Regions from separate parts of the Pseudaeromonas sp. HNCC25DJ180 genome, predicted to be linked through region 2. Evidence: predicted binding sites of a transcription regulator. Region 2 holds the regulator's gene; the other holds the start of a gene.
What was found. The regulator LexA, encoded in region 2, represses DNA repair genes until DNA is damaged. The targets are predictions, from matches to a motif close to ANCTGTNTNNNNANACAGNT.
Positions count from the first base shown of each region.

Region 1: ACZYTD_RS01855 (YebG family protein) is a predicted target of LexA. The motif match lies at 4,469-4,488, and genes of this name have one in related genera.

Region 1 is NZ_JBVAYF010000001.1:396,587-404,370, forward strand. It holds gene ACZYTD_RS01835 (S9 family peptidase) at 1-961, opposite strand, end outside; gene ACZYTD_RS01840 (NAD(P)H-dependent oxidoreductase) at 1,279-1,878, shown strand; gene ACZYTD_RS01845 (monovalent cation:proton antiporter-2 (CPA2) family protein) at 1,875-3,785, shown strand; gene ACZYTD_RS01850 (hypothetical protein) at 3,874-4,305, opposite strand; gene ACZYTD_RS01855 (YebG family protein) at 4,499-4,816, shown strand; gene ACZYTD_RS01860 (M14 family zinc carboxypeptidase) at 4,854-6,455, opposite strand; gene ACZYTD_RS01865 (RDD family protein) at 6,673-7,638, opposite strand.
Region 2 is NZ_JBVAYF010000003.1:797-8,580, reverse strand. It holds gene plsB (glycerol-3-phosphate 1-O-acyltransferase PlsB) at 1-1,174, opposite strand, end outside; gene lexA (transcriptional repressor LexA) at 1,384-2,010, shown strand; gene trmL (tRNA (uridine(34)/cytosine(34)/5-carboxymethylaminomethyluridine(34)-2'-O)-methyltransferase TrmL) at 2,182-2,646, opposite strand; gene fieF (cation efflux pump FieF) at 2,835-3,764, shown strand; gene cysE (serine O-acetyltransferase) at 3,768-4,547, shown strand; gene ACZYTD_RS03115 (hypothetical protein) at 4,630-5,898, shown strand; gene ACZYTD_RS03110 (cell division protein ZapB) at 6,049-6,258, shown strand; gene rraA (ribonuclease E activity regulator RraA) at 6,330-6,815, opposite strand; gene yedF (sulfurtransferase-like selenium metabolism protein YedF) at 6,955-7,191, opposite strand; gene yedE (selenium metabolism membrane protein YedE/FdhT) at 7,188-7,784, opposite strand, start outside.

The sequences.
Region 1 (7,784 bases), on a different contig from region 2:
GCTGAGTACGCACCGGCAGCAGCGTCTGCCAATGCGCTTCAAGGGCGGAGTCTGCCCGATAGAGGGCAAAGTTGTTCCCTTCGCGGTTGGAGCGGATATAGAAGTGGCCCTGAAAGTGGTCCAGGTGATACTCATGGCCGCGCCTGCGCGCCAGAAAGGGACGGGGCGCCTGCTCGGGGTGATGACTGGGAATGAGCAGTACCTCGCTGGTCAATGTGCTATCCAGCACGATCAGCACATACTCCTCGGAGCGGCTCTCCCCAAGGCTCAGGTAGAAGCTCTCATCCTGTTCGGTATAGACCAGGCGATCGGCGCTCACCGCCTCACCCAAACTGTGCTGCCACACCTGATAGGGGAGCAGGGTCTCCTCATCCAGACGCACATAGAAGAAACTCTGGCCATCGGCAGCCCACACCACCTCCCCTGAGCTGTTATCGATCTGCTCAGGCAACCAGTGCCCATCCACCAGGCTGCGCACCAGGATACGATACTGACGCCGGGAGAGGGTGTCCTCACTGACCGCCAGATGGCGATCATCTGGACTCACCTCCAGGGAGCCCAGGGCATAGAACTCACTCCCCTCGGCTCGGGCATTGGCATCCAGCAACAGCTCGACTGGCGCCTGCTGGTTGCCCAACTGCCGTTCATAACGGGGAAACTCACTGCCATGCTCATAACGCGTGCGATACCAGTACCCCTTGTACCAGTAGGGCACAGAGCTATCATCGGGCTGCTGCCGGGCCACCATCTCCTCAAACAGCTGCTGCTGCAGAGGCACAGTCGGTGCCAACACGGCATCGGTATAGCGATTCTCTGCCTGCAAATAGGCCAGCACCTGCGGTGAGGAGCGAGTATCGTCCCGCAGCCAGTAGTAGGGGTCGATACGAACATCCCCATGCTGAGTCAGAAGATGAGGTTCGGTGGGGGCCACCGGTGGATGCGGAATAGTGGGGTGAGCCATAACAACCTGGCAGCAAACAAGAGTGAGCCAACATACTACCAAAAGCGGCCCCCCCTGCAGAGTCCCTCTCCTGATTGAATCTCGCCACATGAGTTACGCTCCTGTGTACGACCCGATCCGCTATGCTAAACAGAAAGGCCAGTATGGAAGCAGAGCGCGTCGAATGCCATCCACCGCCAAGAAGGATTGCGCCCCCCTTTCTTAGGCCCTAGACTGAGCCTGCGCGCCGGGGCTTAAAAGGGAACTAGCTCTCCGGCCGGACGACTCTCCCGCTCCCCGCTAACGTGTATCCCTGTTTCCCGGAGCCTAGTGCCTGCATGAAAAAGATATTGATCCTGTTTGCCCACCCAGGGTATCACCGCTCCCATGCCAACAAGGCCCTGCTGCAGGCGCTGCGCAACATGGAAGGCGTCACAGTCAACGATCTGTATCAGGTCTACCCCAACATGTTTATTGATGTGGCCCGGGAGCAACAACTTTTACTGGAACACGACATCATAGTGTTTCAACACCCCTTTTATTGGTACTCCTGCCCGGCCATCCTCAAAGAGTGGATGGATCAGGTGCTGGAGTATGGCTTCGCCTTTGGCCCAGAAGGGCACGCCCTGCGCAACAAGGCGCTACTGTCGGTGATCACCACGGGCGGGAGCCATGAATCCTATACCTCCATGGGGCATAACCGGCGGGCGGTCAGCGAATATCTGCTACCCTTCCGCCAGAGTGCCTGGCTGTGCGGCATGCAATACCTGCCCCCCTTCGTGCTCTACTCCTTTCACACCATCCAGGATGTGCAACTGCTGCGCAACACGGCGCGCCAATATCGCCAACTGCTCGAGGCGTTGCGGGATGACAAGCTGCCCCATGACGATCTCAAACGCGCCACCTACCTGACCGATCTGCTGGAGGTGCTGTCATGACCGAGGGTCTGCTGTTTGACGCCTTCATCTTTCTGACCGCGGCCGTCGTCTCTGTGCCCATCGCCAAGCGGTTGGGGCTGGGCTCGGTGCTGGGCTATCTCATTGCCGGCATCATTATTGGTCCCTTCCTGCTGAATGTGGTGGGGCAGACCGACAACGTGATGCATGTGGCCGAGTTTGGCGTGGTCCTGATGCTGTTTCTTATCGGCCTGGAGCTCAAGCCCGCCCTGTTGTGGCAGCTCAAGGGGCCGATCCTCGGCATAGGAGCCAGCCAGGTGGCACTGACCACAGCCGCCATTGCCAGTGTGGGGCTAGCCTTGGGGTTGAACTGGCGCCAGGCGCTGGCCACCGGCATGATCTTGGCGGTCTCCTCGACGGCCATAGTGCTGCAAAGCCTGAACGAACGGCGGCAATTGAAAACCGAGGCGGGCCAGACCAGTTTTGCCGTGCTGCTGTTTCAGGACATAGCCGTCATTCCCATGCTGGCCTTGATCCCTTTACTGGCACCCCGCGCCATGCCGGGTACCACCTCCACGCTGGCGGGCTGGCAAGATGGTCTGCTCATCGCCGGCGTCATCTGCGGCATCATACTCGGCGGTCACTACCTGATGCGGCCCGTGTTCCGCTTCATTGCCCAATCCGGCCTGCGCGAGATCTTTGTCGCCGCGGCACTGCTGCTGGTCATCCTCATCGCCCTGGCCATGCAATCGGTGGGGCTCTCCCCGGCACTGGGCACCTTCCTGGCGGGTGTGGTACTGGCGGAGAGCGAATACCGGCATGAACTGGAGGCCAACATAGAGCCCTTCAAGGGGCTGCTGCTGGGGCTCTTCTTCATCTCGGTCGGGGCGGGGATCAACTTCCATCTGCTGTGGGCCAACCCCTGGACTGTGCTGGCCCTGCTGGGGTTGCTGACCCTGATCAAGTGTCTGGTGCTCCACGCCCTAGGCGCCCTGTCACGCATGCACCCCTCCCACCGCTGGACCTTCGCCCTGGCGCTGGCCCAAGGCAGCGAGTTCGCCTTCGTGTTACTGGTGCTGGTTGGTAATGGCCAACTCTTGCCAGGGGAGACCGTCGCGCTGCTCACCCTGGTGGTCGCCCTCTCCATGGCCCTGACACCCGTGTTGCTCATCATCAACCAGCGCTATATCCAGCGCCATTATGTAGACAAAGATGAAGAGCGGGAGGCCGACAAAATAGTCTCCCAAGATAACCCGGTGATCATAGTGGGCTTCGGCCGCTTCGGTCAGGTCGTCGGCCGACTGCTGCACGCCCATGGCATAGACACCACGGTACTGGACAACGATGTGGGCCATATCGATGTGCTGCGCAAGTTTGGCTACAAGGTGTTCTATGGCGATGCCGACCGGCTGGATCTGCTCTATGCCGCCGGAGCCCATAAGGCCAAGCTGATGGTGGTGGCGGTGGGCAACCCCGCCAAGTCGGTGGCGGTATGCGAACTGGCTCAGAAGCATTTCCCGCAACTGACGCTACTGGTGCGGGCCATCGACCGGCCTCATGCCCACCAACTGCTGCAGCTGGGCGTGGATATGGTCTATCGAGAAACCGTGGGCTCAGCGGTAGATCTGGGGGTCAATGCGCTGAAGGCGCTAGGTTTTCGCGCCAATCAGGCCTGGCGCGCCGGACAGACCTTCAAACAGCAGGATGAGAAGCTGCTGCGCGAGCAGACCGCCTTCATCGATGATGAGAACATGTATATCACCAAGAGCGTCCAGTACCGCCATATCCTGGCCGAGATGCTTAAGGCCAATCAGGAGGATAAACGCAGCGAGCTGATGTCTGCCTGGGAAAACAGCCCCGAGGCCACATCGGAGGAGACAGAACCCGTGCAGCCCTTCTTTGCCTCGAAAAACCGCGGCAACATGAGTTCCAACGGTGATCACTCCTAAGCCAGGGCCAGCGAAATCAAGAGGCATGCAATAACAGAAGGGGGAGCCTAAGCTCCCCCTTCTTGTTTTATCTCAGGCTCAACTCTGCCTATTTCTGGCAGAAAATGCGTACCGCCTCTTTGGCGCTGGCCATGGTCTGCTCCGCCGATTCCCCTTTCAGACGCTCACTCTTACCGGTTGCCGGATCCACTGCGTAGACCCCCTGCATCTGATAACGAGCCAGCACCGAACGATAATAGGCACAGCTCTCCTGCTGCTTGCTGAGGGGAGCCTCATCCACCGGCAGCTTAGGCTTAACCAGCAGGCGATTATCCGTCGGCACAGGTTGCATAGTGCCACTGGGGTTAGCCAGCCACTCACCCACCGGATCCACATCCTCTTTCGGCGGCTGACTGGAGAAATTCTTGATCCCCTTGTTATCGTCCCATGAATAGAGGTGTTTGGTTTCCCCATGGACCATTGGTGATACCAATAAGATACCGCTGAATATCCAACCCACGCTCCAGAATGCCCGAGTCATAGCTCCTCCTGAGTGACGCATCCCTAAACTCCGATCAACCCACCAGCACCTTAGGCAGGCAATTGAATGTGCTCTGTATTGTTTCACTATGACACTATTTTGCAACTCAAGCGACGATCGAGACCACATCTGGTCTTTTCTCATACATTCGTGTATACATTAAGACTGTATGTTTATACAGACAGGAAAGTGTATGGCAGTCGAGATCAAATATGTAGTGGTTCGTAACGGCGAGGAGAAGATGACCTTTGTCAGCAAGAAAGAGGCCGATGCCTATGACAAGATGCTGGATCTGGCCGATGAGCTGACTCAGCTACTGGCGGGGGCGCCTGTCGCCCTGGACGAAAGCCAGCAGGAGGGGCTGGCCCTGTTCCTGGCCCAGCAGCGTGAGCAACTGAGCCTCATCCTCAAGGGGGGCAAACTGGCGGCAGAAACTGAGGCCACCGAAGGAGAACCCGGCCCTAAACGCCGCCGAAGCAAGCACGACGAGGGAGAGGCAACATCAGAGTAGGACACGACGGACCCGCCCACCCCGCTTGCGCCTTGCGTTAACCCGCAGCGGCCGACTTGCGATTGGCGGCCTTACTCTCCAAGGCCGCTTGTTGCAGCGCCTCTATCTGCTGAGTCGCCGGGATCGGTGCGGTAGGCAAAGGATTGCTCAACAACAGGCTGCGCCAGCTCGGCTCCTGATAGAGGCTATTGGAGGAGCGAGGATCCAGCATGATGGCGATGAGAGCACCTTGGGGCTGATCTGTGCTGATCTTAATGTCACCGGGTTTCAATTCGGCCTCCACCAACTTCTCATCCAGGGTCACATCCAGCCAGTCTCGGGTACCTGGATTGGTCTGCGCGGCAATGGCGAGGCCGGCCACCCGCTGCTGCTGCAGGGTCAGCAGCTCCTTGCCAACCACCACCTGATAGTCGATATGATGGCGATCCAGCCAACTCTTGAAGCGTTTGGTCTGGCTGCGAATGACGTATCCGGCGGGTATCTCACCTATGCCATTGATCGCCACCTGATCCTCCAGGCGGAAGCGCTTGACCACCTCCAGCCCCTTACTATCGGTCAGGGTCACCGGCACCTTGGGCTGATCCTGATTCGGCGTGAAGCGATACTGCAGCACGTAACGCTCCTCGCCCTCCTGCCCTTCCCACTGCTGGCTGGCCTGCCGCGTCAATTGCTGGATATGCTGGCGATCCTGATCGACCAGGATTAGCGCCTGCTCCACACTCAGCAACTGTTTGCGCACCCGCTCGGCGATATTCATGGGGGTTGGATACTTGCCCAGGCTGTCATGACGATTCTCAAACAGCACGGTCAGCGCCCCCTGCATGGCCGCATAGTTGCGGAAATTGCTGAGGCTCAAGCCACCCCGCCGCACCGGATCGCGCAGGGAGTAGATCTCGTTGTAGCGTTGTGCCGGCACGCCCGCCCGGGAGACCCGCTCTATGAGCCGAGGCAAGTATTGCTCATTGGCATAGTCACTGAGGTTGGCATCCAGATTGGGATTATTGCCCACCTCAAACTGCGCATCTGTAGTGGTCTTGAACCCCTCGATCGGCGTCAACGGGTACTTGTCATTCCAGGTTTCATGCAGATCCATTACCACATCTGGCTTGAAGCGCGCCAGGGCATCTATGTAGATACGGGTCTCTGGCGACTCCACAGCAATGAAATCCAGATTCGGATTTTCATCCTTGGCATTCAGGCGACGGTTCATATCCCGCCCATCCGGATTGGCCAGGGCCACCACCACGAAGTTCATCCGCGATACCAGCGGGCGCAGATCACCATCCAGCAGACGGCGAGCCAGGATCTGCAACACCTCGGTGCCCGATGGCTCATTGCCATGCTGGGAACCCAGCAGCATCACGGTAGGTTTATCCTTGGCGCGGCTATTGGTCGAGAGAAAGGGGAGACCTTCAGAAACCAGCAGGGCATCAATGGAGCGCCCCCCCGCCGACACCCCCAACTGGGTCATGCGAGCCAAGGGGGAGTCCTGAGCCAGAGTGCGCAAATAGCCAGAAACCACAGCCGCCTTGGGCAATGGCTTCTGCGGTGCCAGTTCAAAGGGGGTCAGAGGCAACGAAGCCTGGGCAGGCAACGTATAGATCAGCGCACAGAAACAAGCACTCCAGAAGAGCTTCATGAACAATCCTTTACCTAACAATGTCAATCCAATCGGATAGGGCCAAACCTGGGGGCTTGAGCCAAAGCAATGGGATCCGGGTCACACTCCCATTGCGCGCATTATAGGCAATATCTGCCGCCAGCAAAGAGGCAAACCGAAACAAAGCATCATATCGAGCACCAGGTCCGAAAAATAACACCGGCCGCAGCCGGTGTTGTGAAATCCCAGAATACGGTTATTGGCCTAAAACCGACGATACGCCCCGCAACTGCGCCGGAGAGAAGCTATAGCCCTGCGTCGTCCAGCGGGAGAAGACGCCGATATCGTAACCCTGGACCAGCATTATCTGGATGGCATCCACCTCGTTGGCATCCGGCAGGCTGGTGACGATGCGCGTGGCCAACTTCTTCGCCAGAGCCGCATCCTGAAGCCGGTTCTGGGTCAAAAAAATCTGGGCCGTGATGAAACGCCCTGCGTCATGGCCAGCGTCGGCCCCGATGAGCGTCTTTTGGGCGGCAATGGTAATAGCCGCCCTTGTGACGTCCGGCTCTTGTTGCAACAGCTGCTGGGTTGCCAGCAGATTCCGGAACAGGGGCGTTTGCGCCAGATTAAGGGTGAAGAAGGGAACCGCCGCAGCCACTATGAGGATCAGCCCCACTAATCGCAGATGCCAGGGCCAGATGGGCTCGCGCTCGCTATCACTCGCCAGCGATGCGGCGTTGACCACAAAGGAGCCAACCGCCAGATCATGCAGCGACTGCCGCGTTCTGCGGTTAAAGAGATAGAGATATATGATGCTAAAGAGGCCACCGAATAGCAGCACCGACAGCGGCACCATCAGATAGAGGTTGGTTGCCAAACCGCCCGGATCGATCCCGTTTAGCGCAAAGGGCATGGCGAGAATGGCCGCGCGGACCATGCCGCGAGGCAGGGAGAGCAACTGGTTGGCTCCATCCACGACCCGGATCTTCAATAGCCGCTTACCCAGGGTCTGGCCATTACCCAGACGACTATTCAACACCCCGAAGTAACCCAGCTCAATGATAAAGCCGAGCCATCGCCCCCACGATCCCAGGGCGATAAACTGCTCGCTAAAGAACAACCCCAGCAAAAAACCAACCACACCCAGCAGCAGCACATCCACCACCAGCGCCCCCAGCCGACGCCAAAACCCGCAAATTCCCTGTTGTTCGTTACTCACATTCACTCCCTGTTTTTTAGCGCTGATCACCCAGCATGAATCAAGCCTAGCCTGGCCTCGCCCGCCAAGGGGCATGGCAATATTGAGTCTCCATGCTACCCGTAGCAGCGTCACTTGAATATTCCTGCCGAGCGCTAGGTTAATAA
Region 2 (7,784 bases):
CAGTGCGGGAACGTCCCCCTTCGGTGAAGTACTCCACCGCATAACCCCGGGCAAAGAGCTGGTTCAGGTATTCGCGGAATACTGTGCTGTAGAGCTTGTCGCCCTTGAAACTGCGACGCAGGAAGAAGGCGCCACCATATCGGAACAGGGGGCCAGCGGGCCAAAAGTTGAGGTTGATGCCGGCGGCGATATGGGGCGGCACCATGCCTTGATGATAGATGACATAAGAGAGCAGCAGGTAATCCATGTGGCTGCGGTGGCAGGGCATATAGATGATCTCGTGCCCCTCGCGCGCCAGGCGTCGTACCGCCTCGGCCCCATGGACCGAGATGCCACGATAGAGCTTGTGCCACAACCAGCCCAACAGCGTATCGCCAATGCGGATCAGTCGGTAGGAGAGATCCGAGGCCATCTCATCCAGATAACTGTGGGCCCGCTTGCGCATTAGCGCTTCATCCACGCCCTCGGCCTTAGCTTGAGCTTGGATGGCCTGCACTATGGCTTCGCTGCGTAACAATTGACGGAATAGCTGCTGGCGGTCCGGCAGCTTGGGTCCCTTGGATGCCTGCCGCTGACGGCTGAAGTGGATGCGCGCCACCCGGGCCAGCTTGTGGGCCACACTCTCGTCTGTCCCCAACTCGCTGACCAGCGCGCGCAGTGAAACCGGCGCAGAGAAGCGCACCCGATTCTCCCGACCATGCAACAGCACGGTCAGCGCCTTGCGCAGGGCATTGGGTACTTTGGGCGGCGGTTGCAAACGCTGCTGCTCCCGGCCCGGTGCCCGCTGCCACAACAGGGTGACCGGCAAGAGTTGGATGTCCAGTGTCGGATCTTGCTCATGCAGGACCAGCCAGCGCTGGAAAGTCGCCAGCTTGGGCTCTTCCCGGCGCGGGATACCAAAGGGCAAGGGCGGCTGATCCAGACACACATAGCGCGGACAACTCTCGCCCTGCCACTGCAGGGGAGTGAAGGGGCTCGGCAGGCCCAACTCGGCGGCACACAACTCCAGGGTCAACAGATCGCTGAGGGAGTCCGTGCTCAAGGCATAGACTATGGGTCGGGTCAGATCGAGCTGCAGCTGAGTAAGCGGGTCTTCCGGCAGGCTGGTGTGATTGACCAGCAGGCGGACAGGCAGGCGGCACAGGCTTCGAGCCAGGGCGGAGCCAAAGGACATGGGAGTGAACCTCACAAAAACAGAACCGCGCCAGCATAGCAAAACTGGCCCGACTTGTCCTGAGGCCCCGGCGCAGCCCAATCAGGAGCCAAGGAGAGAGCCAAGTCGCAGCCAGCAAAGATTTTCCTGTCACAAGGGTCATCGGCCTTGCGATTCTCTAACGCCTGTATATACTCACAGTAATCTGTATAAATAAACAGGCGAATAGTATGAAACTTCTCACACCCCGGCAGGCTGAAGTGCTAGCGCTCATCAAAGAGTGTATGCAACAAACCGGCATGCCCCCCACCCGCGCCGAGATCGCCTTGCGCTTGGGCTTCAAGTCCGCCAACGCCGCCGAAGAGCACCTCAAGGCCCTCGCCCGCAAAGGGGTCATTCATATCATGCCTGGCACCTCTCGCGGCATTCAGCTGCTACAGCAAGAGGATGAAGTATCGGAGGAGCTGGGCTTACCCCTCATAGGGCGAGTGGCCGCCGGTGAACCTATTTTGGCCCAGGAACATGTTGAGACCCACTACCAGATAGATCCCGCCATGTTCCACCCCCGCGCCGACTTTCTGCTGCGCGTTCAAGGTATGAGCATGAAGAACATCGGCATTCTGGATGGAGACCTGTTGGCGGTGCATAAGACAGAACAGGTGCGCAATGGCCAGGTCATAGTGGCCCGCGTGGGTGATGATGAGGTGACAGTGAAACGCTTCGAGCGCAAGGGTAACCTGGTGTTGCTGCGCCCGGAAAACGATGAGCTGGAACCCATCCAGGTGGATCTCACCGAGCAGCACCTGAACATCGAAGGCTTGGCGGTGGGCGTGATCCGCAATGGTGAGTGGCACTAAGCGGCCCGAACACCCTTGTCATGGCTCGTCACTCTGGACTCTGCTGTAGAGCGAATTTGCACGCGAATTGTTGCCTGTTCGCGAGCAAGCTCGCCTCAGCAAAAGCGGCAACAGTATGTCACTCCGCTTGCATCACTCCCCTGGCGTGGGCAACCACGCCCCTCCAGCCGTTTAAACCGAGCCAGCGTACCCTAGCTGGCGCCAGCTTTCATAGACAAACACCGCCACCGCATTGGAGAGGTTCATGCTGCGACTCTGAGGCAACATGGGCAGACGCAAGCGCTGTTCCGGCGGCAGACTCTCGATAATCTCAGCGGGCAGCCCCCGAGTCTCGGGACCAAACAGCAGTACATCCCCGGCCTGAAAACAGACATCCGATGGGCACTGCTTACCCTTGGTGGTGCAAGCAAATACCCTGGGGTTATCCAGAGCCTGCAGACAGCTGGCCAGATCCGGATAGCGCTGCACCTCGGCAAATTCGTGGTAATCGAGCCCGGCGCGTCGCACCCGCTTATCATCCCAGGCAAAACCTAAGGGTTCGATCAGATGCAGCTTGTAGCCGGTATTGGCACAGAGGCGGATGATGTTGCCGGTATTGGGCGGGATCTCGGGCTGAAACAGCACTATATGCAGCATTGTGGCTCCTCGGCCTGGCTGGGGGCGCTAGGATAACCAAGCTGGCGGTAACAGGGAATCAAGGATTGCTCGCCACTTTTCCCCAAGCTGCGCAAGATGGTTTGTCCTGCCTGATGATGCGGGTATGATAGTGATCTTTTTCACATTTGCCGATGCGGAGCATTGGCTGGTTTGTCGAGGATGACACTGTGACCCAAGCCTCCTACTCCCGCCTGGTGACCCTGGCCGGGCTGGCCTCTACCGCCACGGCCGGCGTACTGATCCTGGCCAAGCTGAGTGCCTGGCTGCTCACCGGCTCTTCGAGCATGCTCGCCTCCCTGACCGACTCCCTGATGGATATCAGCGCCTCGATCATCAATCTGCTGGCCATCCGCTACGCTCTGGTGCCTGCCGATGATGACCACAGCTTCGGTCACGGCAAGGCGGAATCCCTGGCCAGTCTGGCCCAGGCGGCCTTTATCACCGGATCAGCCGTAGTGCTGGTGATGAACGGTTTCTCGCGCCTGGTGAACCCAGAGCCAATGCGCCATCTGGATTTGGGTCTCTGGGTCACCCTAGGGGCGCTGATCCTCACTTGTCTCCTGGTGCTATTCCAAAGCTATGTGGTACAGCGCACCAACAGTCAAGCGATCAAGGCTGACCGACTGCACTACCAATCTGATGTGCTGCTCAATGCGGGTGTGCTGCTAGCGTTGGGACTCTCCTGGTATGGCTGGCTCTGGGCCGATGGCCTGTGTGCCATCTTGCTGGGTCTTTATATTCTGCGCAGCGCCCTACAGATAGGCTATGAAGCGGTGCAGACCCTGCTTGATCGCCAATTGCCCGATGAGGATCGTGAAGCCATCCGCCAGATTGCCACCACCATGTCTGGCGTCCATGGCATTCATGACCTGCGTACCCGTCAATCTGGCCAGATGCGATTTATTCAGCTACATCTGGAGTTGGATGACCAATTGCCTTTAGTCCAGGCACACAACATCGCTGATCGGGTGGAAGTGCTGCTGCAAGAGGCATTTCCCATTTCCGACATCATCATACACATGGATCCCATCTCGGCCCTGGAGCACGAGAAGATGGCAACACCATTGGCCCAACAAGATGCAGTAGTAGAAGGGTAAATTATGGCCTGCTTGAAACAACTGACCTGGGACAAGATCCGCGAAGAAGCCATTTTGATGGCGGCCGAAGAGCCCATGCTCGCCAGCTTCTTCCACTCCACCATACTCAATCATGAGAGCCTGCGCTCGGCCTTGAGCTTCCAACTGGCCAACAAACTGGGCTGCTCAGTCATGCCCGCCATGGTGCTGCGTGAGGTGATCGAAACGGCGCTCAACGCCGATAGCGGCATCATGGATGCCGTCGCGGCCGATATTTGCGCCGTCAAGGAGCGGGATCCCGCCGTGCGCTTCTACTCAACCCCCCTGCTCTATCTCAAGGGCTTTCACGCTCTGCAGGGCTACCGGGTGGCTCACTGGCTCTGGAGTCAGAATCGCCGACCCCTGGCCACCTTCCTACAGAATCAGATCTCTGTGGTATTCGGCGTCGATGTGCATCCCGCCGCCCAAATCGGTCAGGGCATCATGTTTGACCATGCCTCGGGCATAGTCATAGGTGAAACCGCGGTAGTGGAGAACGATGTCTCCATACTGCAAAACGTCACCCTCGGCGGTACTGGCAAGGAGCATGGTGACCGCCACCCCAAGATCCGTGAAGGGGTGATGATAGGCGCAGGTGCCAAGGTGCTGGGCAACATAGAGGTGGGTCGCGGTGCCAAGATTGGCGCCGGTAGCGTAGTACTGCAGGCCGTGCCACCCCACACCACGGTGGCGGGCGTTCCCGCCAAGGTAGTGGGTTACCCCGGCTGTGACAAACCCTCGCTGGATATGAACCAGGGGATCTGACCCCAGGCACTTTTCGCGTCTGGCGGGCCACAGGAGGCAACTCATTCACCGGCCCGGCCTCGCCAGTAATAGGAATTCTGGCTTGAGTAAACCCATCGCTGGCATCTTGATCCTCTTCATGTGGCTGGCCGATCTTGCCCATCTCTACCTGCAGCTGACCATCTGGCCAGCAGCAGCCTTAGCCTGGGCCGCTGCCCTGCTGCTGGGGCCAAAACTGGATCGTGCCGCTCGCCGCCAATGCTTGGCACTCTACCTCGCCGCCCTGTTGTTGTTGCTGCTAGCCTGGAGTCAAGGCGCCAAACTGACGCTGGATGCCATGCTGTTGCCCAACATAGACATGGTCACACTGTTTGCTGCCGTCAGTTGCCTGAACCTGGCCACCGGCTCATTGAGCCAGACCAAGGGGAGCTGGCGCGGCTGGAAGGGCGTGTGGGGCACTCTGCTGGGCGTCAATCTACTGGGTGCAGTCATCAACATGTCGGTGCTGTTCGTGGTTGGCGATCACCTGGCCAAGCAGGGGACACTGGAGCGCCGTCAGGTGATCATGCTCAGCCGCATCTACTGCTGTGCGGCCTTCTGGTCCCCCTTCTTCATCGCCATGGCCGTGGCCGTTACCTATGCCCCTGGCATGATCTTCAGCCATATCCTGCCCTTTGGCCTGCTAGGCACCCTGGCCGCCATGGTGATCACCCTGCTGGAGGTGAAAAATTTGGGTGTCCACGATTTCGAAGGCTACCCACTGAGCCTGCACACCCTCATGCTGCCAGGCTTGCTGGCCCTGGCCGTGGTGGCGGGTCGCCTGTTGTGGCCCAACCTCAGCATCATAGGCATCATCTCCCTCTGCGCTCCCCTCATCTCCTTCTTGTTGATGCCCAAACAGGATCTAGGACCCACGCTAAGGCGCCAGGTCACCCAGCGCTTCCCTGCCATGGGCAGCCAGATAGTACTGTTTCTCGGCGCAGGGCTGCTCGCCGCCAGCGTCAATGCCTTGACCCAGGTCTGGTCGCCCCAACCCCTGCTTGCCATGTTCCACCACTTCGGTGCTCTGGAGGCCACCCTGACCGTCACCCTGATCCTGTTCATCGCCTACTTCGGGGTCCATCCCATCATCACCATCTCTTCCATCGCGCCGCTACTCTGGCACCTGCACCCCGACCCCAACCTGTTGGGGATGACCTTTCTGCTGGGCTGGGGGCTCTCCACTGGCGCCACTCCTCTTTCGGGAGCTAATCTGGCGCTGTTGGCCTGCTACAAGGTTCGAGCGAAAGACCTGTTAATCTGGAATCTGGGCTATGCGGCTAAGATGTTGGGAGTCTGTGGCGCCCTGTTCATCCTCTATCAATGGCTGTGATTAAATATGCCGAGCAGGAAACGAGCGATAGGATACGCCAGCCGAGCAAACCAGGCTGTAACCCTTGTTGCCACTGGGCTGACGGGGTATGCTGACCACAAATGAGGGGCTAGCCCCCTGCTCAACATGAACCAGAGAATGGGTATGACTATGTCTTTAGAAGTGCTGGAACAACTGGAAGCGAAGGTGCAAACCGCCGTCGATAACATCTCCCTGCTGAAAATGGAAAAAGAGGAGCTGATGATCCAGCTGCAACAGCTCAAGGATGAGAATCTGCAACTGCGTAACGACCATCAGGCATGGCAAGAACGCCTGCGCGCCCTGCTCGGCAAGATGGATCAGATGGAAGAAGCGGTCTAAGCCCGTGGCTTTCGATGCCAGAATGACAAAAGCCGGTCAATTGACCGGCTTTGTTGTCTTTGGCGCTAGGGCTACTCTATGTCCAGAGGCTCTGGCGACAGGATGATGCCTGTGGTGTCGGCATAGAGATGATCATCCGGCAGGAAAGTCACACCGCCAAAGTTAACCGGCAGGTCAGTCTCGCCGGTATCCGCATCGTCAGCGCCAACTGGGATAGAGGCCATAGCCTGGATACCAATCTCCAGCTCCGCCAGAGAGTCAATTTCACGGACACTACCGTAGCAGACGATCCCTTCCCAGCCATTATCCATGGCTGTGGTGGCCATGGCGGCATCCAGCAGAGCGCGACGCAAAGAGCCACCGCCATCGATTAGCAATACCCGGCCGACGCCATTCTCCTTGATGATCTCGCGGATCAGGCCATTGGCCTCGAAGCACTTGATGGTGGTTATCACACCACCGAAGGAATTTCTCCCGCCGTAACTACTAAACAAGGGCTCAACCACATCGATCAAGTCCGCATAGGTGTCACAGAGTTCTGAAGTATTGTATTCCATGGTATTTTTCACCGCCGAGTATGCTGGTGACTCAAGTATAAGGAGAGCACCTGGCAATTCAAAGGAATTATCCATCTGGCTACACAAGAGTGACCGCAAGCGCAACTTTTAACCTGCACATGCCCACGGTCACCCCATGCTAACGCCGGATAAGATAGCGTATGGTAGGCCCATCCTGCTCAATCGCCAGCACAGTGTAGCCATGATTGCGCGCATCCAGCGGAATGTTGTTGATGGACTGGGGGCAATCCGTCACCACCTCCAGCACTTCACCAGGAGCCAGTTGTGGCATAGCCTCAAGCGTAGCCACCGCCGGATAGGGACAAGGCTCACCCACCATGTCGAGTCGATAATCAGGAACTATAGGCTGCTTCATACACCCTCCTCAGCCGGTACGTAAACGCTGGCCACCTTACGCGCAAAAAAGCGCCGTTCCCACCACAGGATCAAGAGCAGTGCCAACAGCAACAGTCCGTAAGTGATGGCTAACCCGCCCAAGGAGCCAAACTCGGTCAACAGATTAATCTTGCCGTAAGGCAACACCAGGATAGGAGCTAGGTCATCCCAGAAGTAGGCCAGGGTCGTTGCCCCAATGATGTTACCCAGACCCACCCACCAGAAGTGGATCTGTCCCTCTACGGCTCGATACATCCAACCCGTCTCGCAACCACCGGCCAGTACTATGCCAAAACCGAAAAGCAGCCCGCCTAATATGGCGTTAGGACCGGCCCACATGATCTTGGGCTGAGCGCCCAGTTGCAAGTAACTGAAGATACCGATGGCACTCACCGCCATACCCAGAATAATTGCCTTAGCCATCTGGGTGCGCCCTGTGATCCACAGGTCACGAAATGCCGAGGTAAAGCAGATCTGCGCCCGCTCGATCAGCAGACCGAAACCAATGCCACACAGCATGGCCAGTCCCAGCTTGGGCATGGCGAAGCAACGCCACAGGGCCCACGCCAGCAT